2 regions of the Streptomyces sp. NPDC094147 genome follow, and region 1 is predicted to be linked to the other one. Evidence: riboswitches for the same ligand, from Rfam matches in the RefSeq annotation. Region 1 holds a riboswitch; the other holds the start of a gene.
What was found. Region 1 has a riboswitch for magnesium ahead of ACIQ8J_RS22015 (magnesium transporter MgtE N-terminal domain-containing protein). Riboswitches for the same ligand answer to the same signal wherever they lie in the genome.
Positions count from the first base shown of each region.

Region 2: another riboswitch for magnesium. It lies ahead of ACIQ8J_RS35160 (hypothetical protein); the one in region 1 lies ahead of ACIQ8J_RS22015 (magnesium transporter MgtE N-terminal domain-containing protein).

Region 1 is NZ_JBIWHT010000015.1:32,578-36,188, forward strand. It holds gene ACIQ8J_RS22010 (pirin family protein) at 1-962, shown strand, start outside; M-box (ykoK) riboswitch at 1,080-1,252, shown strand; gene ACIQ8J_RS22015 (magnesium transporter MgtE N-terminal domain-containing protein) at 1,562-2,908, shown strand; gene ACIQ8J_RS22020 (NRAMP family divalent metal transporter) at 2,905-3,611, shown strand, end outside.
Region 2 is NZ_JBIWHT010000061.1:113-3,723, forward strand. It holds partial or broken gene ACIQ8J_RS35150 (hypothetical protein) at 1-229, opposite strand, end outside; gene tatA (Sec-independent protein translocase subunit TatA) at 434-718, shown strand; M-box (ykoK) riboswitch at 1,342-1,515, shown strand; gene ACIQ8J_RS35160 (hypothetical protein) at 2,010-2,360, shown strand; gene ACIQ8J_RS35165 (hypothetical protein) at 2,368-2,628, shown strand; gene ACIQ8J_RS35170 (winged helix-turn-helix domain-containing protein) at 2,881-3,345, shown strand; gene ACIQ8J_RS35175 (cytochrome P450) at 3,492-3,611, opposite strand, start outside.

The sequences.
Region 1 (3,611 bases):
GCAATCTCGATCGCCAGCCCGCGCTCTCCGTCTGCGGCGGACGCGGCTTCGTCGTCGCCGAGCCGGTGCGCGAGCTCCTCTCGCCCCGCACGGTCAAGCTCGGCGAGTCCACCGAGGTGCGCAGGCTGCTGCCGAACCTCGGCCGCCGGATGGTCGGCGCCTGGGCGTTCGTCGATCACTACGGCCCCGACGACATCGCCGACGAACCCGGTATGCAGGTGCCGCCCCACCCGCACATGGGCCTGCAGACCGTCAGCTGGCTGCACCAGGGCGAAGTGCTGCACCGCGACAGCCTGGGCAGCCTCCAGACCGTACGCCCCAGGGAACTCGGCCTGATGACGTCGGGCCGGGCCATCAGCCACTCCGAGGAAACCCCCAAGTCGCACAGCCGGTTCCTGCACGGAGCACAGCTGTGGGTCGCCCTGCCCGACGCCCACCGCGACGTCGAGCCGCACTTCCAGCACCACGCCGAGCTGCCGCACGCCACCGCGCCCGGCGTCGACGCCACGGTGCTCCTGGGCGAGTTCGACGGCGCCACCTCGCCCGGCAGCACCTACACCCCGATCGTCGGCGCCGACCTCGCCCTCACGGCGGGCGCTGAGGCGCGGCTGCCGTTGAACCCCGACTTCGAGTACGCGGTGCTCGCGATGTCCGGCGAGGCCCACGTGGACGACGTACCGGTACTCCCCGGCTCGATGCTCTACCTCGGCTGCGGCCGCACCGAACTCCCGCTCCGCGCCGCCTCCGACGCGGCCGTGATGCTGCTCGGCGGCGAGCCGTTCGAGGAGGAGATCCTGATGTGGTGGAACTTCATCGGCCGTTCGCAGAGGGACATCGAGGAGGCGCGGGAGGCCTGGATGTCGGGCTCGCGCTTCGGTGAGGTGAAGGGGTACGACGGGGGTCCGATCCCGGCCCCCGAGCTGCCGCTGGTGCCGCTGAAGCCGCGAGGGCGGGTGCGCTGACCCGGGACTGCGCCATGGGTGGCGAACGGCCCGCCGCGGCTGCCGCGGTGGGCCGGATCGCGCCACTCGGTTGGCGTGCATCCACGGCTGGGGCGTAGGGTTCGCACCGTTGTTTTCAAGGCACCTCGTTCGGTGAGGCGTCTTCACGGACACAGGCCACTGATCCCACCCGTCGAGAGACGCTCCCGATCAGGCCAGGTCTCCCCGGCTCAAGGGGTGATCCCAAGTGGCTTCCCCCGCAAGGGGATTACGCCGTGGAGTGCCAAAGCTCTGACGAGTTGGGGTGAGCCGGTCTAACGGGTCCGGAGCCCCCTGCCGCGATGCCGGAGCGCCTGCGCTCACGACCCGGGGGAGGCGAGATGGACAGTAGTCCGGGCCACAGTCGGCCCCACCATCCGTGTTCCTCGCCGTCTCTTCGCGGCGCCAGGTAGCCACAGCCACGCGTGACCTGCCCGTCTGCCGCCGACCGTACTCGTGTGCGGACCGGCGGAGCGCGCCCGGTCCCGGCGGCTCGTGTGTCGACGCGCGTCCTGGTGCTGCCCGGTTCCCCGCCGTGTCGGGGCCAGGGGGTGTTCACTCTGTCTGCCAACAATCTGCTCATGACCACATCCGCACGTCTGCGTGACCGTCGGGTCCAGCTCGCACGCCGTGCCACCGCCTCTAAGGCGGTGCGCGGCTCCCTCGTGTCCGTGGCCGGCCTGGTCGGCGGCCCCGTCACCAACCAGGCCGGCGACGACGTCGGACGCGTGGTCGACGTGGTCGCCCGGCTGTACGGCACGGACCCCTATCCGCCGGTGACCGGACTGGTCGTCCGGGTCGGGCGCCGAAGCGCGTTCCTCCAGGTCGACGCCGTCGAAGAGGTCAACGCCGGACAGGTCCGGCTGCGGACCGCACGGATGGACCTGCGCGAGTACGAACGCCGCCCCGGCGAAGTACTGCTGGCCCGCGACGTGCTCGACCACCAACTGGTGGACGTCGACGGCATCCAGGTCACCCGCGCCGCGGACCTCTACCTCGCGCCCCTGGCCGAGCGCATCGTGCTGGTGGGCGTGGACGTCTCGCTGCCCACACTGCTGCGCAGGCTGGGGCCGCGGCGCTGGCAGGCTCGGCCCACCCCGGAGCGGGTGCTGGACTGGCAGGCGGTGGCCCCGTTCGCCGAACACGCCACCGAAGGACCGGCCCAGGTCCACCTGCGCGGCACGCGCTCCTCGCTGCACCAGCTGAGGCCCGCGGACCTGGCCGACGTACTGGAGGACCTGGGCCGCGCCGAGCGACAGCAGCTGCTGGCCTGGCTGGAACCCGGTCACGCTGCTGACGCCCTGGAGGAGATGGAACCCGGCGAACTGGAGAACCTGCTCCGCGAGGCCGGACCCGCCTACGCAGCGCGGATGCTGGGGGAAATGGAACCCGACGAGGCCGTCGACGCACTGCGCGACCTCGGCGCGGACGAGCGCGAGACCCTGCTCGACCAGATGCCCCCGCCCCAGGCCACCGGCCTGCGCGGACTGCTGGCCCGCCCCGAGGACACCGCGGGCGGCGCCATGACCACTCGGCTCGTCACCGCCCTGCGGGAGCACACCGTCGCCCAGGTCCGCGGACAGCTCGCCGAACAGTCCGAGCACCGTACCGAGATCGACGCCGTGGCCGTCCTGGACGGCGACGGTCGGCTGATCGCGGACATCCCGCTGTTCCACCTCACGGTCGCCGAGGACAGCACGACCATGGGCGACGTCGTGGACTGGCTCGCCCAGTTCGGAACGCAGGTCGTCGTCGGCCCCGACACCCCCGTCGACGAGGTGGCCGACCACCTGCTCGCCTCGCGCGCCTCCTCCCTCCTGGTCGTCGACGAGAACGAGAGCCCGCTGGGGCGCATGCTCGCCGACGACATCCTCGACGCCCTCCTGCCCGAACGCGGGCGCCGCCACTTCCGGAGGTTCTTGCAGTGACCCGCGACGCGGACACCTTCACATCGGACACCGCTCCGGACGGCGCGAGGGAGCCCGAACCCAGAAAGGGCTGGAAGCGCATCGCCGCGGTGGCGGCGATCGCCGGCCCCGGACTGGTGGCCGCCAACGCCGGCAACGACGCCGCCGGTATCGCCACCTACGCCTCGGCGGGCTCGCAATTCCTCTACGGCACCCTGTTCTTCATGGTGCTGGTCACGATCGCCCTGGTCATGGTCCAGGAGATGGCGGTCCGGCTCGGCGCCTACACGGGCAAGGGGCTGGGCGCCTTGATCCGCGAACAGTTCAGCCTGCGCCTGACCGCACTGGCGGTGTTCTGCCTGCTGCTGGCCAACACCGGCCTGGTGGTCTCCGAATTCGCCGGAATCGGCGCCGCCTTCCAACTCCTCGGCGTACCTAAATGGGCCGTCATCCCCCCGGCCGCGCTGCTGCTGTGGGCCCTGGTGCTCTTCGGGTCCTACCGCTGGGCCGAGCGGATCTTCCTGATCATGTCCCTGGCGTTCTTCGCCTACCCCGTCGCGATGGTCCTCGGACACCCCGACTGGGGCCAGGTGGGCACCAACCTGGCCATCCCCCACATGGAGGGCAGTCAGGCGTTCATCCTGCTCGCGGTCGCGCTGATCGGCACCACCGTCAGTCCGTACATGCAGTTCTACGCCGCCGCCGGCGTCGTGGACCGCGGCGC
Region 2 (3,611 bases), on a different contig from region 1:
CGTGCGCGGGTATGGGAACGAGGACGGCGGTCAGCGCGAGCAGCAGCCCGGCCAGGGCCGTGGCGAGGCCGGGTCGTGCGGCCCGGGATTGGGCGGGCATGGGGGTTCTCCTCTTGGTGCGTCGGCCGGGGTGGTACTCGTACTCGGCCCGGCCGTCGACAGCAAGCAGCGAGACGCTCATCGTGATCCCGATCTTCGCCTTGCCGCGCTTGCGCTGTCGTCCCGCCACCGTAGCCCCGCTACCAGCCCGACACCGACCCGACACCTGATGGCTGCCTGCCATGTGAGCGCCCCTTGTCCGTGCGGTCTACAAAGAAGTAGGGGACCGTCTGATCCCACCCCACAGTTGTACAGTTGCGCAATGTAGCAATCTTTCCGGCGGACGCATCCCTGACCGTCCCGTCCGGCCATGCAAGAGGAAGGCGGGGACGAGATGTTCCGCAATGCGCTGGAACCGTGGCATCTGCTCATCCTGGTGGTCGTGCTCGTCCTGGTGTTCGGCTCGAAGAAGCTGCCGGACGCCGCCCGAGCACTGGGCAAGTCGATGCGCATCCTCAAGAGTGAGGCCAAGGCCATGAAGGGCGAAGGCGGCACGCCGCCGACGGCATCGCCCGCGCCGGGCCCGGCCGCACCCGAAGCACCACGCACCATCCAGGCCGCACCCGGAGACACCGCCTCTGCCCGCCCTGTCGCAGAAAGCTCCCACGACGCACACTGACCCCTCAGCCAGCGGGTCGCGCACTGGCGCCGTCACGTCCGCGGCACAGCGGCTCGTCCTGCACTCGATGGTCGCGGCAGGGTCACAGTGGACCTCCGGCAGGCAGCCCTGCTCTGCCTCCCTCACCGGGAGCCGACGACCAGACGACCGTCGCGGCAGCCCGAGCCGGAGGGCCACTCACCTCGCGAGACGTACGGCCCTACCGGCAGATGCGCTCCGGCGTCGCGGCCGTCTCACCGGACGGGGCCGGTTTCCCGTTGTCGTTCGGCCCCTTGCAGAAGCCGCCGGACTTGATGAGAACCCGCGTGCCCCTCGGCGACGATCTCCTCGACGGGGGACGGCGGCATCGTTGGCCGCGGGCCCGCAGGCCTCGTGGCCCTCGTGGCCCTCGGCCAGTGCCACCTCCCGTCGCCTGCGCCGCCACCAGGTGACGCGAGTATTGAGCGCGGTGAGCACGACCCACGCCCTCGGTGACGGATGCCGGCTCACCTTCGCCCACATGGCGTGACGTCTCGCGGCGGTTCGGCAAGGGATCACCGGCATGAGGCCGGGCCCGCGTCAAAGGTTCGCCAATTAGTTGCGTCATCGCGCAAGAAGGGGGCTATGCTTCTGGAGGTTTGAAGAGGGCACCTCGTTCGGTGAGGCGTCTGCACGGACACAGGCCACTGACCCCACGACGTCGAGAGACGCCCAGGGTCAGGCCAGGTCTCCCCGACTTAAGGGGTGACCCCAAGTGGCTTCCCCGGCAAGGGGATTACGCCGTGCAGTGCCAAAGCTCTGACGAGTTGGGGTGAACCGGCCATCGGGGCCGGTCCGCTCCTTGCCGCGTCGTCCAGCGCCCACATGCGCTCCGGCCGGAAGGAGGCGAGAGACATGGATTGCAGTTGCAGTAGTCCGGGCCACAGTCGGCCCCGCATCCGATCGACCTCGCCCGTCCTCGGCACGCGATAGCGACACTCTCTACGCACACGTCTCCTCACCCGCACCCGTACGGCCCCGGCCGTCCCGGGCGGCCGGGCTGCTTCGGTGTGCCGTGCGTGACTGCCGCGTGCCCCCAACTCCTCCCCCCACCAGGGGACTTGGGAGCCTCACCATGACCACCGCACCCGCCAGGCCCACCATTCCGGCACCCCGCACCGCACGCACCTGCTCATCGCGATGATCCTCGTCGTCATCACGAGCGTCCAGGTCGCACTCGGCCGGTGAGTCCCGCGCGGGGCGGCGAGCGATGCCGCCCCGCGGGCCGGAGAGCCAGACCACCGTCAACTCCCCTTGGATAAGGGAGGACTCCATGCGTTTCCTTCACCACCTCGCGAAACTGACCGCGCCCGCCGTCCGCCGGGTCGCACCGACGGGATGTGCCTGCCCGTCGCTGCCCCTGACGCTGTTCGACGGCACCACGCGCACCTACCTCCTGGACGACCCGGCCGCCTGTGCCGGACCGCACGCCCGGCACGCCGCCTACCACCCCCGCGTCCACCTCGCCTACCTTCTCGCCCGCCAGGGCCGTGAGGCCCGCTGGCTGGCCCAGTTCACCGATCTGCCACTGGCGGCCGCCCAGCGCATCAGCCGAGCCGCCACCGACACCCCGCCCAACCACCCGTCCCCTTCCGCCCGCGCCCTGCGCCCCGCACGGAGGTGAGTCACCCATGTCCGTCCTGACCGCCATCCACTTCCCCGTCCACCACACCACGCCCCGCAAGCGCGGTGTGCTCCGCGAACGGATCGCCGGCGTTCTGCGGCGGCTCGCCGACAGCCCCGTGGACAGCACCGTCATCCGCGCGGCCCCCGGCCCGGCATCGGCACGAACCCCCTCGGCACGTGCCCGGAGCGGCTCTACCCCGCACGCCCACTGGCACCCCGTCACCGGACCCGACGGCCGACGCCACCTCGAAGCCACCTGGCACTAGGGGGTGTCCGGTGGGTCAGGGTCGGACAGGGCGCGGCGGCTGGTGCGGTGCATCGCAAGGCGTCGGAGCGTTTCGATAGCGGAGCTATCGGGACGTTTCGGCAACGCGGCGAGGTGCCGTGCCAGCCGCCGCGACCCCGGCCATGACCCACCGGACACCCCCTAGGGGGTGTCCGCTCGTGGCGCCGACTTGTGGGGGCGCCGTTTTCCGGACCGCGGGCTCTGACACCGTGCCGACCTGACAGGAGGGGACATGCCCCTGAATTACCGACTGGTCCACCGCGTTCACCACGATCTGCTGACCACGCCCACGGGGTCGCGATGGCGCCGACGGGCCCGGCCCGTACCGCAGTCGCCGTCCCGGCCCGAAGTGGCCGAGCTGCCGAGGGCTCCGGAGTACCGGGCGGGCGGTCTCGTCGTCGACTGCGGAACCCGCCGGGTCTCGGTCGACGGCCGCCAACTGGAGCTCACCTGCATGGAGTTCGAGCTCATCGCCCATTTCGTCGCGCATCCGCACCGCGTGTACACCCGCCGGCAACTGATGGAACTGGTGTGGCAGCAGAGGGCCACGGGCGACATGCGCACCGTCGATGTCCACATCGCCCGCCTGCGCCGCAAACTCGGCCGCGGCCACCGGGCACTGATCCGCACCGTACGGCAGGTCGGCTACGCCTTCGATCCGCCACCCGCTACGGCGTCACCTGCGGCCGAACACTGACTCGGCGCACCGTACGCCGCGGTCTCGCAGCACCTTGCCCGACCGCGGGCGGCCGGCCCGGTGACCGTACGCCGTAGCGGCCACCAGCGGCGTCATCAACACCAGCGGTGCGGAGCCCGCCCCGCACATGACCCACCGGACATCCCTCAGCCCCGCAGGTGAACGGGCAGCGACTCCACGCCGTACACGATCGACAGCTTGCGGAAGGCGAGTTCCTCGGCCGGTACGGCGAGGCGCATCTCGGGGAAGCGGCGGACCAGGGCGGG